DNA from 4 places in the Exiguobacterium sp. s5 genome. Region 3 is predicted to be linked to each of the others. Evidence: riboswitches for the same ligand, from Rfam matches in the RefSeq annotation. Region 3 holds a riboswitch; each other region holds the start of a gene.
The links. Region 3 has a riboswitch for S-adenosylmethionine ahead of KNP60_RS10595 (Na+/H+ antiporter NhaC family protein). Riboswitches for the same ligand answer to the same signal wherever they lie in the genome.
Positions count from the first base shown of each region.

Region 1: another riboswitch for S-adenosylmethionine. It lies ahead of msrA (peptide-methionine (S)-S-oxide reductase MsrA); the one in region 3 lies ahead of KNP60_RS10595 (Na+/H+ antiporter NhaC family protein).
Region 2: another riboswitch for S-adenosylmethionine. It lies ahead of KNP60_RS03940 (methionine ABC transporter ATP-binding protein); the one in region 3 lies ahead of KNP60_RS10595 (Na+/H+ antiporter NhaC family protein).
Region 4: another riboswitch for S-adenosylmethionine. It lies ahead of KNP60_RS00910 (2,3-diketo-5-methylthiopentyl-1-phosphate enolase); the one in region 3 lies ahead of KNP60_RS10595 (Na+/H+ antiporter NhaC family protein).

Region 1 covers NZ_JACSLK010000005.1:160,646-164,855, forward strand. The annotation lists gene KNP60_RS11705 (amidase family protein) at 1-1,222, opposite strand, end outside; gene KNP60_RS11710 (hypothetical protein) at 1,334-1,495, shown strand; SAM riboswitch class I at 1,540-1,640, shown strand; gene msrA (peptide-methionine (S)-S-oxide reductase MsrA) at 1,704-2,216, shown strand; gene KNP60_RS11720 (GRP family sugar transporter) at 2,245-3,108, opposite strand; tRNA gene KNP60_RS11725 (tRNA-Ala) at 3,242-3,314, shown strand; gene KNP60_RS11730 (four-helix bundle copper-binding protein) at 3,429-3,761, shown strand; gene KNP60_RS11735 (3'-5' exonuclease) at 3,828-4,210, shown strand, end outside.
Region 2 covers NZ_JACSLK010000001.1:752,134-756,343, forward strand. The annotation lists gene gcvH (glycine cleavage system protein GcvH) at 1-236, shown strand, start outside; gene KNP60_RS03930 (PTS sugar transporter subunit IIC) at 280-1,332, opposite strand; gene KNP60_RS03935 (thioredoxin family protein) at 1,520-1,777, shown strand; SAM riboswitch class I at 2,231-2,336, shown strand; gene KNP60_RS03940 (methionine ABC transporter ATP-binding protein) at 2,415-3,443, shown strand; gene KNP60_RS03945 (methionine ABC transporter permease) at 3,433-4,095, shown strand; gene KNP60_RS03950 (MetQ/NlpA family ABC transporter substrate-binding protein) at 4,126-4,210, shown strand, end outside.
Region 3 covers NZ_JACSLK010000004.1:296,312-300,521, forward strand. The annotation lists gene trhO (oxygen-dependent tRNA uridine(34) hydroxylase TrhO) at 1-402, opposite strand, end outside; gene KNP60_RS10590 (TVP38/TMEM64 family protein) at 625-1,275, shown strand; gene KNP60_RS10595 (Na+/H+ antiporter NhaC family protein) at 1,297-2,598, opposite strand; SAM riboswitch class I at 2,651-2,746, opposite strand; gene KNP60_RS10600 (GGDEF domain-containing protein) at 2,843-4,210, opposite strand, start outside.
Region 4 covers NZ_JACSLK010000001.1:152,566-156,775, reverse strand. The annotation lists gene mtnA (S-methyl-5-thioribose-1-phosphate isomerase) at 1-36, opposite strand, end outside; gene mtnK (S-methyl-5-thioribose kinase) at 33-1,187, opposite strand; SAM riboswitch class I at 1,269-1,371, opposite strand; SAM riboswitch class I at 1,577-1,678, shown strand; gene KNP60_RS00910 (2,3-diketo-5-methylthiopentyl-1-phosphate enolase) at 1,748-2,905, shown strand; gene KNP60_RS00905 (2-hydroxy-3-keto-5-methylthiopentenyl-1-phosphate phosphatase) at 2,902-3,552, shown strand; gene KNP60_RS00900 (methylthioribulose 1-phosphate dehydratase) at 3,549-4,166, shown strand; gene KNP60_RS00895 (1,2-dihydroxy-3-keto-5-methylthiopentene dioxygenase) at 4,180-4,210, shown strand, end outside.

The DNA of each region.
Region 1 (4,210 bases), on a different contig from region 3:
CGTGAGGCAAGACGAGCGCGTGCAACTGCTGTTCGTTTAATAGGCGGTCGAGTCCGTCCGTCTTGGCGTCACGTACGTCATCGAGCCGGCGCGTTAAATAGGCCGCCTCGATGAGACGTCCCGACAATCTTTCCGCTTTCTCGAACGTCTTTTGTCCGTGCGGGATCGTCTCAGGATGTCTGTTGTTCCAGTCCATCAAATCCGACAACGTCTCGTACGGGAGCGTCGTCGTGGCCAGGTACGCCTCGATCCCGAGTTTGAACTCGTGGTACAAAATATCGCCTTGGTCGAGCGTATCATGGGCGGGCAGTTCGACTTCGACAAGGTCGATGCCGCTCTGTTTCAACAGCTCGGTCGTCTCACCGTATAATGCTTGTTCTTCTGCTGATAAATCAGCTTTGACGATCCCGACACGCATCCCGACCGCTTGGCGCTCGTCGAGGCACGTCCGATACGGCGGGCCGGCCGGGAGGTTGAGTGTCGCCGGGTCCGCCGGGTCTTCCCCTACCATCGCCTCAAGTGCCCTTACCGCGTCTTCGAGCGTTCGTGCCATCGGTCCCGCCGTGTCTTGCGACCGCGAAATCGGGATGATGCCACTCCGACTGATGAGGCCGACGGTCGGTTTGATGCCGACGATGCCATTGTGCACGCTCGGATGGATGATGGAGCCGCTCGTCTCGCTACCGACAGCGAGCAGTGTCAGGTTCGCTGCGACCGCAGAGGCCGAACCTGAGCTCGAACCTCCGACATCGAGCTTATCCCCATATGGATTGAGCGTCTGCCCACCGACACCGCTCCAGCCGTTCGGCATGCCCTCGGTCAAAAAGTTGGCCCATTCGGACAAGTTCGCTTTCCCGAGGATGATGGCCCCGCTCGCTCGCAGGTTTTGGACGAGATGGGCGTCCCGGCCTGCGAAGTGATGTTCGAGGGCGACGGCCCCGGCCGTCGTCTTCATGAGTCCGGCTGTCTCGACATTGTCTTTGATCAGCACCGGGATGCCGAGTAGCGGCAAGCGTAGCCCGCGACGAAACGCCCGGTCAGCCGACTCGGCCTCGAACAACGCGTCCGGGTTCACTTGAATGACCGCCTTCAGTTTGTCGTTGAACTGGGCGATCCGGGTCAAATAGTAGGCCGTCACGTCACGTGCCGTAAACGTTCCTTCTTTATATCCGCGATGGGCAGATTCGATATCGAGTTCCATAAAATCAAATGTGTCAGTCATATTGATTCCTCCTTTGGTCACTCGATGGTATTCGCTATCGACATTTGATTTCCTGTTTTCGTTCGCCAACGAATGTGTAACTTGGTACACTGAAAGAAAAGGGAGGTTACTATGAACCGTTCGTACGTACTCGTCTTATTGTCCGTCTTTGCCTTGTTCTTCTTACAGTTATATGCCGGGGACGCCCCGTATACGCTACCGCTCTCCATCGTGCTCGTCATCCTGATCCTCGGTGCCACCTTGCTCCAACTACGGCGCAAGCCAAACCGTTGACGCCGCTTCAAATCTGATGGTATGATGCTGTCACCAACTACATATCGATATCTTGAGTGAACGAGAGACCTGGCTCTATGACTTCACAGCAACCTGCTACGGCAAGGTGCTACTACCAGCAAGGCGATTGCCTTGGCCGATATGACAGAGCGCTCATGTCGATGACATGGGCGCTTTTTTTGGGAATGAAGATGAGGGGGACAAGATAATGGAGAAAGCAACATTCGCAGGCGGCTGTTTTTGGTGCATGGTGACGCCATTCGAGGAACAACCCGGCATCGAGTCGATCGTATCAGGTTATACGGGAGGTCACGTCGACGATCCGACGTATGAACAAGTGAAGACAGGGACGACCGGACACTATGAGGTCGTCGAGATCACGTTCGACCCGACGCTGTTCGCTTATGAGCGACTGCTCGAACTGTATTGGATTCAGACCGATCCGACCGATGACGGCGGTCAATTCCAAGACCGAGGCAGTCAATATGCGCCGGCCATCTTCTATCATACGGAAGAACAACGTGTGAAAGCAGAGCAGAGTCGCGACGCGCTCGCGGCGAGCGGACGTTTCCAACAGCCGATCGTCACGAAGATTTTACCGGCCGACACGTTCTATCCGGCCGAGGAGTACCATCAAGACTTCCATAAAAAAAATCCGGCCCACTATAAAGAGGACCGGAAAAAATCTGGGCGTGACGCATTCATCGAACAAGCCTGGTAAGCGAAAGACGGGTCGTCTGACCCGTCTTTTAGCTTTTAGCGATTCCGAGCATGAATCCGGCCACGACGATGAGGCCGATACCCATAAAGACGAAGACACGTTCTTTCGTCGTCTTCTCTTCTTTTAATAGATAGATCCCGCCGAGCGTCGCCACGACGACGTTCAATTGCGACAAGGCGAATGACGTCGCGATTCCGACTTCACCGCTCGACACGAACAGCCCGAAGTTCCCGATCCCCCAGGCGATCCCGGCCAAGATGTTTTTGAACGTCTTCGGATCGAACTTCTTCACATCTTTCTCACGCAGGCTGAACAACAGCGCCGCGACGAACATCCCGACCGACTGTGGCAAGATCGCCGTGATCCCGTCGACCTCGAAATAGTTCGTCAGGACGGCGTACGTCACGTAACCGATACTCGACACGAGCAGAACGAGCAAGCCTTTCTTCAAGGCGCCGCTGCTGTCGCCGTCTTTGTTCTGCTGATACGACGTCAACGCAGCCCCAATCACGATGAGAACGAGCGCCGAAAATCCGAGCCATAGTTCGGTCGTCGTTTTCCAGTCTCCGAGGACGATGACACCGAACAACGATGTACCGAGAAGCTGCATGCCGGTGCTGATCGGCATCGCCTTCGAGACACTTAAAATTTGAAACGATTGGAACTGTAAATATTGTCCGAGTGCCCAAAACGCGCCGGAGATGAATCCGGTCACGATTGCGAGCGTCGTGAACCCGGGATTGAACACGAGTGCGATAATGACTGCCATCACCATCGCCCCGATTGTCGTCCCGATCAACTGTTGAATCGGCTTCCCGCCGACCTTTGAGACGATGAGCGGGATGCTCCCCCACATCAAGGCAGGTAAGAGTGCGAGTAAAATCATTTCCATACATGACACCTGCTTTCGTAATATAACATCATTTGTGATTTTCCCGCGTTCAGTGCTGATTAAACTTTGTTCAAAAAAATTAAAAATAGCCATTGCCAAATGTTTTACTAGGATGATATAATAATTTTCGAACGGGGCATTAGCTCAGCTGGGAGAGCGCCACGCTGGCAGCGTGGAGGTCAGCGGTTCGAGCCCGCTATGCTCCATTATTGAAGTCACCACTCATTCGAGGGGTGACTTTTTTGCGTCGCCGCTCGGTTTAACTCATCCGCTAGCGGGTAATGATTGTAAGACATCATTATTCTAAAGGGGGACTTATCATGGACCGAGCCTCTGTCGAAGAGACCATTTTAGCCGTCATCGACTGTATGCGGGCAAGCAATCATTGTTTCTCAAAATGCTTACAAGAAGAAGACTTGTTGATGGTCGCCGAGTGTATCCGGCTGACGAAAGAATGTTCGGAAGTGTGTGCACTCGCCTTGAACGCGCTCGAGACCGATTCGGCTTTCACCAAACCGATTGGTGCACTCTGCGCCCAGGTGTGTGACACGTGCGCCGTCGAATGTGGCCGCCACTTGCACGACCATTGCCAACGCTGTGCCGAAGCATGTCTCCGCTGTGCCGAAGCATGCCGCAACCTCGTGGCCGCATAATCGCTTTTTAGTCTAACGATATGTTAGACTTTTTTTATACTTGTTTTTACGAGAAAGGGATCAATTATGCCACATTCAATTCTTGCCATCGACGTCGAGACGGCGAACCGCGATAGTCGCAGCATCTGCTCTGTCGGCTGGAGCCTGCTCGTCGACGGTGAAATCATCGAAACGAACCAACTGCTCGTCAATCCGGAGGAAGACTTCGATGCCGGCAATATCCGGGTCCACGGCATCCGGCCAAGCGATGTCTGGGACGCCCCAGCGTTACCCGAGGTGCTCGAACAGCTCTATCCGACGCTGCGGGATGTCGATCTCGTCATGGCACACAACGCTTCGTTCGATATGGGCGCGTTCAAGAAAGCGATCGCCAAATACGATTTATATACGTTTCCGACGATCGAGTACGGCTGTACCGTCAAGTTGTCGAGAAAACTGTATCCAGGTCT
Region 2 (4,210 bases), on a different contig from region 3:
CGATTTTACTCGATGAGCCGTTCGGTTCGGTCGAGTCGGTCAAAACCGTTTCAGAATTGTACGCTCCAATCTCTGGAAAAATCACAGCGGTGAACGAATCACTCGCCGATTCACCAGAACTCGTCAACGAGGCACCGTTCGAAGGCGCTTGGATGATCGAAGTCGAGTTGAACGACGCGTCAGACGTCGACAAACTCATGTCAGCCGAAGAATACGAAGCGATGATTCAAGGCTAAACAAAACCCGGTTTCTCTTCACGAGAAGCCGGGCTTTTTTTGTTCATTCGAAATCGAGGCGGTAATGATCAGGCTGGATGAGCGACGTCCGGTTGAACAGGCGGTAGAAGATAATTCCGAGCGTTATCGGGATGAGTCCGAACAAGACGATGACGAGCATGACGTTCCAAAGCGCGAAACCGCCGGGCATGAGGTGCAAGGCGTTGATCGGTCCGATGAGACCAGACACACCGAAACCGGCACTGATTGGTGTACCTTCGATCCGAAGGATGCCTGCGAGCGCTCCGAGGATGGCCGCATTGGCGAGTACCGGCAACATCATGATCGGACGACGGACGAAGTTCGCCATTTGAATCTTCGGTGACCCGAGGAAGTGGGCGATCGACGTTCCCGTCGCGTTCATCTGCCAGCCGGCGATGGCGAGACCGAAACCGGCGGCGACGACCCCTAAGTTGGCGGCCCCGGCCGCGACACCAGACAGACTGATCGCTGTGGCGATGCCGACCGTCGAAATCGGCGAGACGATGATGAGCGAGAACGCCATGGCGATCAACATGCCCATCACGATGGGCTGCAGTTCCGTCATCGTCATAATGATCGTCCCGACGTATGTCGTGATTTGTGAGATGTAAGTGAGCAGGAACGCCCCGATCCCTCCGGCGACGACGATGACCGTCATCGGTAAGACGAGTACCGTGTATGTCTTCAAGCGTGGCGACAACTGCATGACGAGGAACGTCGCGAGAGCGGCCGTCACACCGGCCGTGATGACGTCACCGATTCCGGCCATGAGGAACGCGCCTTCCTCGATGCGGATGGCGCCGCTCCCGACCTGGGTCGCGATGCCGATTGTGCCGGCCTCGAGTGCCGAGCGTCCGAACTGCATGGCGACAGCGACACCGATGATGACCGGTAAGAGACGCATCGCGATTGTCGTCGCATCTAAGATGAACTGCAAGGACGGAACATAAGGTAAGATGGCTTTCGTTAATTCACCGAGCAAGGCGCTCGGGATGAGGGCGATGAGGATGGCAAGACTGAGGCCGTTCAAGACGTTCATCAAAAACTGTTTTCCGGTAAGCTTCTCTTCCGTCATTGGGGATTCACCTGTCCTTTTCTACTGGTATGCTGTTATGTACAAAAGCAATAAAGTTAATGACCATACTATGCCTCTTTCTAGCGAGCGTCAATACAAAATGTTGAAATGTTCAGAATTTTCCATTTGAGCACAACTTTTGAACCGACCGGTCCGGATTCATATACTTAGAGGAGAGGTGAGAACAATGATGACAGACGGATTCTTATATATATACGCCCCGATGTGCGGTACATGCGCCGTGGCCGAGCGGATGCTCTCGGTCGTCGAGGCCGTCGACCCCGAACTCCAGATTGAAAAGCGTGATGCCAACTTTATCCCGAACGAGCTCGAGGCGTATCAGGTCATGAGCGTCCCGGCGCTATTGAAGCTGGAGAATGGCCAAGTTCGCGATCGTTTGTACGCGTTTCAAAACGTCCAGCACGTCCTATCTTTCGTCAAATGAGATAGGATGATTAGAATAATCTGAAAATTTTAAATAATCAGTTGACACAGAAAGTTCACGAATGATATATTCATTACAACATCTTACTTGAACACAACATAGGACGAGATTTTCCCGTCAGCAAGACGTTTTCGAACAACCGTTGCATGAGCTTACGCGATTTCAGGTGGACCTTCCCTTCGATTGTCCCCCAAAAAAATCAAGCGTCGGGGCACCGGTCGCGTAATTGCATGGTCCGTTCGAAGATCGAGTGATGGTCGGGTAAAAATCCCCCATATAAGGATGAATGCTCTGATCGGGCAAAAGAGGTTCATCTATGGGTTGTCCTTCAGTGACTCAAGGTGCTACGTTCTGTGTCATCCTCGGATGGCACCTTTTTTTATTTTTTTGCATAAAATAGTTTGACATGAAAATAATATGTCGCTATGATAAGGCTAATCAAATACGCAACCACTCTTATCAAGAGAGGCTGAGGGACTGGCCCTATGACGCCCAGCAACCGCGGAGCAATCCGAAATGGTGCTAATTCCAGCAAGGTGTAAACCTTGGAAGATGAGAGCAATCGTTGTCCGTACCGATAAAGTACGCACGTTTGCTCAAACGTGCGTACTTTTTTTGTTGTCAGGAGGGAAATGGATTGATTCAACTACGCAATGTGGCCAAATGGTTCGATACGAAAAACGGTCGGGTCCAGGCGGTCGATGATGTGTCGCTTACCATCGAAAGCGGCGAAATTTTTGGAATAATCGGATATTCAGGGGCGGGGAAGTCGACGCTCATCCGCTTGCTCAACCGACTCGAGGCACCGTCTAGCGGTGAAATCGTGGTCGCCGGCAGCGAGCTGACGAAGCTCACGCCGAAGGAACTACGCGGGGTACGTAAAAACGTCTCGATGGTGTTCCAACACTTCAACCTATTATGGTCACGCACGGTCGCTGAGAACATCAGCTTCCCGCTCGAGCTCATCGGGGTACCGGCCAGCGAACGCAAACGCCGCGTCCAAGAACTTGTCGAACTCGTCGGCTTAGGCGGACGGGAAGACAGCTATCCGTCGCAACTATCGGGCGGTCAAAAGCAGCGAGTCGGGATAGCCCGTGCGCTCGCTACGAATCCAGAAGTGCTCCTCTGCGATGAAGCGACGAGCGCACTCGACCCGAAGACGACCGATTCGATTCTCGAACTGCTCGTCAGCATCAATAAAAAGCTCGGATTGACGATCGTCCTCATCACCCATGAGATGCACGTCATCCAAAAGATTTGCCACCGCGTCGCCGTCATGGAGGCCGGGAAGGTCGTCGAGACCGGACAAGTCGCCGAGGTGTTCCAACATCCGGAACAGCCGATCACGAAAGAGTTCGTCAAACAGATCGGCGCGGTCGAAGACATGTCGCTCACGTTCGAGCACTTGAAAGCGCGTTATCCGAGCGGTCAAATCGTCAAGCTCAAATTCTTGAACGAGACGGCCGAGCAACCAATTCTGTCAGAAGTGTTGAAGCAACATGATATCGGCTTCAACATCATCGGCGGAAACGTGACGCAGTCACAAGTCGGTGCCCTCGGGACATTATTCATCCAATTGATCGGAGAGCCGGCTGAAGTCGAGCGGGCCATCGCCTCAATCCGGTCGCAGGCAGTGGAAGTGGAGGTAGAAAGCGATGTTTCCTAATGTAGATTGGCAAGTCATGCTCGAGCAGACGTGGGAGACGCTCTATATGACGCTCGTCGCCGGAGCCGCGACTTTCGTCATCGGTCTCGCCCTCGGGATGCTCTTATACGTCACGAACGAACCGCTCATGATGAAAAACCGTCCGATTTACACGGTTATCAGCGCAATCGTCAACGTGTTCCGGTCGATCCCGTTCATCATTTTGATCATCTTGCTCATCCCGTTCACGTTACTCGTCGTTGGGACGATGCTCGGATCGACGGCAGCGTTGCCGGCGCTCATCATCGGTGCGGCTCCGTTCTATGCGCGGATGGTCGAGCTCGCCCTGCGTGAAGTCGACCGCGGCGTCATCGAGGCGGCTGAATCGATGGGTGCGACAAAATGGCAGATCGTCTATAAAGTGTTGTTCCCAGAAGCATTGCCGGCCATCGTGTCAGGCATCACGGTCACGATCGTCGCGATCGTCGGTTATACGGCGATGGCAGGGGTCGTTGGGGGCGGGGGACTCGGGAACTTGGCGTTCCTCGAAGGGTTCCAGCGCTCACAGAGTGACGTCACGTTCGTCGCGACCGTCTTAATCTTGGTTATCGTCTTCGTCATCCAGTTCATCGGCGATCGACTCGTATCAGTAATTGACAAGCGTTCCGCTTGATCTAAATAGAAAATTTGGAGGGGTTTTATAATGAAATCATGGAAAACAGTACTCGGATTGACAGCAGCTTCAGCACTCACGATTCTCGCAGCTTGCGGCGGAGATTCAGAATCAG
Region 3 (4,210 bases):
ATCGAGGATGACGACATCGTCGCGATTCATCATCTCTTTCCATTCTGCCGGTTCGAGGTACGCACCGTGCTGTTTAGGAACGTCGAACTCACCATCAAAGCGCCACGTCACAAGCTCTTTCTTATGACGGACAAAGATTTTTTTGAACGCATGCTCTTCGACTTCATCGATTTTGAACTCGATATCGCTGAAAAGCGGGTTCGCTTTCAAGTCGTTCATGTATTGCTCGGTCTGTTCCCAAGTCCCAGAGCACGTTCCGTTGATTCCTTCGGAAGAAATCAAGATCCGTCCTTTGATGCCAAGGTCCTTACAATACTTGAGGTGCTCTTGTGTGAGCGTTTCTGGGTCTTCGATGTTGACGTACTTATAGTACAGCAAGACCCGCATTGGTTTTGTTTCCATGTTATTACTCCCCTGTGTTCAGTTTTTTGCAGGAAAACGAACGTTGGGTTGTGTCGTTCGACGAGCGGACTTGCCTGCAACCACAAGTCCATATTATATGATAGATATCACAGCGAAATTTCGCAAATACTTTTTATTTTTTTTACTGGCGTGCAGGGGGATGCGTCTTCCTGAGCGAAATCGGGTAAAAGGTATTAATGAAAGTCGAAGGTGGAAACTGATATGCTCACATCACTCCAACAATGGATTATCCAACTGATTGAATGGCTGCAAGAGCTTCCGGGAGGCCCATGGGCAGGACTAGGGGCGCCGTTCCTTGAGGCGATCTTTCCATTTCTTCCGCTCGTCCTCATCATTTCGGCGAACGCGGCCACGTATGGGTTCTTGCTCGGGACGTTATTGTCTTGGGTCGGTAGTTTACTAGGGACGATTCTTGTCTTTACAGCCGTCCGTTACGTATTCCGTAAACCGATGACACGGTGGCTCGAAAAACATAAACAAGGGGTATATTGGCTGGAACGCATCAACCATATGAGCCCGATCTCGCTTGGGTTTTTATATTCGCTCCCGTTCATCCCGGTCAGTTTGATCACATACTTACTTGCCCTCATTCAAATGCCGCTTCGGACATTCATCATGGCGGCGGGGTTCGGGAAACTGCTTGTCGTCTTGATTTTTTCGGTCATTGGTGACCAGTGGGAAGAGTTTATTCAAAGTCCGTTCCGCTTATCGATGCTTGGACTGTTACTGTTTGTTCTTTGGGCGATCAGCCGTGGCCTCGAGGAATTGCTCAAGCGGCGCGCCTTCAAAAAACGCAACGAACAACTTCAACGTGAACGTGAAACGAAACGTCAAACGACCCTTCGAAGCTAGTGCTTCAAAGGGTCGTTTTGGTCAGGCGCGCTTTTTGAAACGCGGGAAGTTAAAGACGATGGCCAGCCCTCCGCAAATGAAGAGCAGGAATGGATAGAACATATACGGGACGAGCGCTGGTGACGCCGTATTCGTCAATTCGGCGGCGATGAGCAGCTGTGCCCCATAAGGCAACAGGCCTTGGACGCCACACGAGAAGATGTCGAGCACACTCGCTGATTTCTTTCGCTCGATGTCATACGTGTCGGCGATATTGGCGGCGAGCGGACCGGCCACGAGAATCGAGATCGTGTTGTTCGCCGTCGCAACGTTCGTCGCGCTGACGAGCCCGGCGATGCTCCATTCGGCACCGGCACGTTTTTGAATCCGCGACGTGAGCGCGTCACGCAAGTAAGTGAGCCCGCCGTTATGCGAGATGAGTCCGACGAGTCCGCCCATGAGGAGCGTCAAGAGCGAAATCTCGGCCATACCCATCATCCCGTCTGCCATAGCCGTGACGTATGAAGTGACAGCCAAACTCCCATCGATCAAACCGATGATGCCGGTCAAGGCAATCCCGCCAAGCAAAACGAGAATGACGTTCAACCCGGTCAAGGCGAGAGCGATGACGGCGAGGTATGGAATGAGTTTATACCATTCGAACGCGGCTGCATCGACAGTCGATTCTCCACTCGATAACACCGATAAGAGGACGATTGTGATAAGGGCGGCCGGGAGGACAATCCAAAAGTTGGTTCGGAATTTGTCACGCATATTGGTACGCTGGGTCCGGACGGCAGCGATTGTCGTGTCCGAGATGAACGACAAGTTGTCCCCGAACATGGCACCACCGACGACGGCAGCCGCCGCGATGGCGATATTGACGCCACTTTCTTCGTGGATACCGAGCGCGATCGGGGCGAGGGCGGCAATCGTGCCCGTCGACGTTCCCATCGCCATCGAGATGAAAGCCGCGATGACGAATAAACCGCTCAGTAGAAGCGAGGACGGTAAAAATGTCAGCGCCGCATTGACGGTCGCGTCGATTGCGCCGATTGCTTCGGCGACACTCGAGAACGCTCCGGCGAGCAAGAAGATGAAGACCATGATCAAAATGCCGGGGTTCCCCGCACCTTGGGCGACACGCTCGACCGTCTGAGTGACGCTGCCTTTCGTCATCATCGCCGCGACGATGACCGCGATCAACGCCGCGATCAGGACCGGGAATTTATAAAAGTCGTTATAGTAGATGCCTGCCCCGATAAAGAAGACGAGGAAGACGAGCAAAGGCAATAGTGCCCATTTGTTAGCTGTCGGTTGTTCCAATCGATTCACCTCATTCATAAAATAAAAAGAGAGCCTTCTGAAAAAAGGCTCTCTCTACAAGAAAACACTTTTTTCATCTTTCGAGCAGACTGCTCGCTGGATTTGGCACAGGTTACCCGCTGCCGAGACGTCACTGGGCCAGTCCCTCAGTCTCTCTTGATAAAAAAGTTGTGATATTTAATTATAAGACACGTTCCCTAACGTACCTGTTTCAAATCCGCTTGTCAATAGCAAACCCCCACGCGGTGAACGTGGGGGTGAGTCAGGTCGTTAAGAAATTGTAATGGGCGACGCGGTTGCGTCCGGCGTACTTCCCGCCGACGTAGAGGGCCCGGTCAGCGTTACGGATCGTATCGTCGAGGCGTTTGTCACCGAACGCCTGAATCGTGTCGACACCGATCGAAGCGGTGACGGGGATATCGATTCCGTCGACGTGGAACGGTTTGTTCTCGATTTGTTGCCGGATCCGTTCGGCGATCTCGATTGCCTGTTCGACATCGCAACGATTCAATAGCAAGATGAACTCTTCACCGCCGTAACGGGCGGCAAAATCTTCGGTGCGGAGTGCCTGGCGAATCCGCCGTCCAAACTCTTGGAGCACACTGTCCCCGACTTGATGTCCGTGCAAATCGTTGATTTTTTTGAAAAAGTCGATGTCGAGCATCGCGACCGAAATCGGATACATCGAACCGTCCGAGATTTGTTGAATCCCGTATTCGTAAAACGCGCGTGCATTCGCGAGCAGCGTCAAGCTGTCGGTCCGACTTTCCGTGTAAAGACGGTCGCGCTCATGGCAACGGCTGATCGTCCGGTTGAACGACTTGAGAAGTTTGACGATTTCACGTTGGATGGTCGAGGGATACCCATAGACGTGTTCACCCGTCATGACGAGCCACGTGCGAATCCCTTCGATCTCCTCGGACCGAACCGAGATGAAACTATGATAGTCGTCGTCAAATTCGTTCGACAGTGGTGCGTCCCATTCGAAGCGCATCTCATATTCGACCGAGGCTTCGTTCGGATAAGCGTGATCGAGCAAATCGAACACGATGTGACGGTCAATCGGCTGACGCGTCTTCAAATCAAAGTACAGGGTACGGTCGAACAGTTTAAACTCGACGAACCCTTCGTCATAGTGATTGAGCCGCTCACATTGACTGAGAAACACTTCGATGGCTTGCGCCTCGCTCTGCGATAACGACACGGCTTCTTTTGCCTCATCATACTGTTCAATCAACGATTTAAAGGCGTCTTGCCGGCCTTTTTGGATGATGAGCCGCTTGATGAAGAACGTCAACGCGGCAGCGATGCTGCTGACGACGAGTAAATTCGTCTCCCGGAACAACGAGGCCGCCAAAATGAAGACGAGACTGACGATATACGTATAAAACGCGATGCTCAGAAAATCGCGGACCGGGATGTCGACGCGGAACCACCAACCGACTTGATACTTTTGCACGACCGTGTTCAAGATGATGGCCAGAATCAAACCGGCGAGCGGCAGGAACGAGTCTTGAGAATAGAAGCCGAGACCGGTCACACCACCAAGTGCCAAGTAAACACCGGCTGGGATGGCAATCTCCAAGAAAGACGTGATGGCGTTCCAAGGATACGTGAAGCGGAAGCGTCG
Region 4 (4,210 bases), on a different contig from region 3:
CGTCTGCGGATGGAAACGGATGTTTTGGACCGTCATACGCGCACCCCCGACAAAAGCGTCACCAAGTCGTCAATCGATTCGACGCTGTGGCGTTCTTTAATGAGCGCCGTCCCGAGAGCGAGCGCGTCACGTTTTCGTTCGAGCCGCGTCGCTTCCGGCAACGTCTCGAGATCGGCGACACCGGCCAGTCCGACGGCACGGCGAATGAGCTCGCAACCGGCGTAGCCGATCGTGTCGCTGAAAATCGTCCGCAACAACTCGTCGACAAAACCAATCGTGTTGAACGGCTCGACGGCGCGCTCAAAGTTGGCCCGAAACGTCTTCTCAAACGTCTCCCACACCGTCAAGACGTCCGTGAAACGCTCGAAGCGCTTGAGTGGGTCATGGAACGTCGACAGCGTCAAATGGGCGATGATTTGGCCGAGGTCGAAACCGAACGGTCCGTAAAACGCGAACTCTGGATCGATGATTTTCGTCTCTTGTTGAGTCGCGAAGATGCTGCCCGTATGTAAGTCTCCATGCAGGAGTGCCTCATGTTTCGTGACAAAGCCGACTTTCAGTTTCGTCACCTCGACTTTGAGCGCTTGGTCTTGCCAAAGGCGTTCGACATCTTCTCGCAGCGCCGTCTCGATGTTGTTCGACTCCGCGTCTTTGAACGGGTCGGTGAAGATGAGTTTCTCGGTGATGTCACACAGTTCCGGGTTGTAATAGTCACGTTCAATCCGCTTCTTCGCGATCGGTCCGGCCGCATAATCCGACGTCGCGAACAGCGTCTCGCCTAAAAATTCCCCAACATGGCGGGCGAGTTCCGGATAGCTCTCCCCGTTCAAATAACCGGTGCGGACAATCTCATAATCAGACAGATCTTCTATAATCGTGTAGGCGAGTGTCCGATCGCTGCCGAGGACGGCCGGGACGAACCGCGGCGCGACCGTCGCAAACTCACGGAGTGCCAACTGTTCAATCCACGCCCGTTCGAGCGTGAGCGGCCAACTTTCGCCGACGACTTTCGCGTATGGGAGCGCCTGTTTGACGATGAGACTCGTTTCGCCTTGTCGGATGCGGAAAACGAGGTTCAAATTGCCGTCCCCGATCTCCTCGCAATGCGTGATGCCTCCGTCTTCGATTAACCCCAACGTTTTCACATGTTCGACGACGGTCTGTTCTGTAAATGGTTGATATGACATAATGTTTTCCCCTTCCTGTACGTTGCCCACAAAAAAAGCCCCTTTCTCCGCGAGAAAGAGGCACAGCCAAACTGGTTGTTCCTCTCATCTGTCAGACATTCGTCTGGTGGATGTAGCACCGTGCCTAGTGGTCGGTTGCTGCGGCGTCATCGGGCCAATTCCCTCTGCCAACTCGCGATAAGAGTGGTTTATTCGATTCGGTGAACTTATGTGCTGAATATTACGGACTCGACGTCACAATTGTCAACGTCATTTTCTCGGTGCACCTTCGTCTTTTTTTGTGCATATATGGAAACAACTTTCCAAAATATTTTTTTTGGAAAAAAAGGAATTGACGATGTGACGATTCTGTGCAAAAATTCAATTAAATTTCACAACTTCAAATCACATTCTTATCAAGAGCAGACGGAGGGACAAGCCCGATGATGTCGCAGCAACCGACCAGAAATGGCACGGTGCTAATTCTTGCAGCGTAAGCTGAGAGATAAGAGTTCATTTTTTTATGATGACCTCTTGCCTCGGCATGGGGTCATTTTTGTTTGCCTGGAAGGAGGAACCATATGAGTATCACTGCCACATATGAAATCAAACGGACGGACGCGGTCGCGACCGTCGCCAACAAGATCGCCCTCGAGCTGACCGTCGGCACATGGACGGACTTGCCTCACTTAGAGCAAGAGCAGTTACAGGCGTTCCGAGGTGAGGTCGTATCAACCACACATACGGACACGACGAGCCGCTTCACGATCCGCTATCCGTTACATAATGTCAGCCCTGACTTTTCATCCATCTTGACGACGACGTTCGGGAAACTGTCCCTCGATGATTCGGTCCGATTAATCGATTTGACGTTGCCGGAGACGCTCGCCTCTGATTTCAAAGGCGCCAAGTTCGGTGTCGACGGGATTCGTGAGTTGCTCGGCGTTCAGGATCGCCCGCTCGTCATGAGCATCTTCAAAGGCGTCATCGGCCGTGACCTCGCGTTTCTCGAGCAGCAACTCCGCGATCAGTTCGCCGGTGGCATCGATATCGTCAAAGACGACGAGATTTTATACGACAACCCGCTCACCCCGTCGCTCGAACGGGCCCGGATCGGAGCGGACGTCATTCAAGCCCACTTCGAGGCGACCGGGAAACGTGTCCTGTACGCCATCACGCTGAGCGGCCCCGTGTTCGGTCTGCGTGACCAGGCGCTCCGTCTCATCGAGGCCGGTGCGACGGCGCTCCTGTTCAACGTCTATACGTACGGGCTCGACGCACTGCGCGAACTCGCGAACGATCCGGATATCCACGTCCCGATCTTGGCACATCCGGCCTTTGCCGGCGCCTTGACCGGATCAATCAGTCATTCGCTTTTGCTCGGTAAACTCCCTCGCCTCGCCGGGGCCGATTTGACGCTCTTCCCGTCACCGTACGGCTCACTTGCGACACCGCGCGACGAGGCGTTCGTGATTCGTGACCAGAGTGCCGAACCACATTGGTCGAAGCCGATTTTGCCGGTCCCGTCCGCGGGGATTCATCCGGGACTCGTCGCCGATATCATTCGGGACTTCGGGACGGATGTCGTCATCAACGCCGGCGGTGGCATTCACGGTCATCCGGACGGTGCAGCCGCCGGGGCTCGTGCGTTCCGACAAGCCATCGCTCACGTACTCGGTCAAACCGAAGGGCAGACGGACGAGCTCGATACCGCGTTGAAGGCGTGGGCGTCACGATGACGGCCCATATCCTCTGCGACTTTGACGGGACGATTACGGCGGAAGACAATATCATCGCGTTGATGAAGGCGTTCGCCCCGCCGGCTTGGGTCGAGTTGAAAGACGCGGTCCTCGAGCAACGGATTTCCATCCGATCCGGGGTCGGTCAAATGTTTCGACTGTTGCCGAGCGAAGCCGCCCCGGCTTACCGTGATTATTTGTTGGAGCGCATCACGCTCCGCCAAGGGTTCCCGGCATTTTTAGAAGAAGTTCGGGTCCATGGCTGGAAGTTTGACGTCGTCAGCGGCGGGATGGACTTCTTCGTGCAACCGGTCTTGGACGGGCATGTCGCCCCCGAGCATATCTTCTGCAACGTCGCCGACTTCTCCGCTGAGACGGTCACCGTCGCTTGGCCGCACGCTTGCGATGAACAATGTACGAACGATTGCGGCTGTTGCAAGCCGACGCTCGCTCGCCGCCTTGTCAATCCCGCCGATCGCTTGATTGTCATCGGCGACTCGGTGACCGACTTCGAGGTCGCGAAGCGTGCCGACTTCGTCTACGCCCGAGGTCAACTCATCACGCTCTGCGAAGACGCAGGCATCCGTTACGCCCCGTTCGAGACGTTTGACGACATCACCCATCACTTGAAGGAGGTTGCCGTATGAGCCTTGCCGCACGTTGGCTCGAACTGGCCGACATTAAAGACGAACTCGCCGCCCGCGACTGGTTCCCCGGAACGAGTGGGAATTTGGCGATTCGCGTTTCCGATGACCCGCTCGAATTTCTCGTCACGGCGAGCGGACGCGATAAACGAAAACGAACACCGGACGACTTTGTTCACGTCGATGCGGCCGGACGCTTGATTGGCAAACAGAACGGTCGTCCATCCGCCGAGACGCTGCTTCACGTCGAAGTGTTCAATCGGACGGACGCGACGTGTTCGCTCCACGTCCATACGGTCGACAATAATGTCATCTCCGAGCTCCATGCCGCCACCGGCGAAGTCATCTTCACCGGCCAAGAAATCATCAAGGCGCTCGGCTTCTGGGACGAGGATGCGGTCGTCCGCGTACCGATTATCGAGAACCATGCGGACATCCCGACGCTCGCAGCCGCCTTCGCCTCTCATATCCGGGCAAACGCCGGCGCCGTCCTCATCCGCAATCACGGCATCACCGTCTGGGGCGAGACCCCGGCCGCGGCCAAACGTTATTTAGAGGCTTACGAGTTCTTGTTCAGCTATACGTTAAAACTACGCGCCCTAGGCGTCCATTCATAAGGAGGAACCAACCATGGCAACTGTCTATTTCCAACAAACCGAAG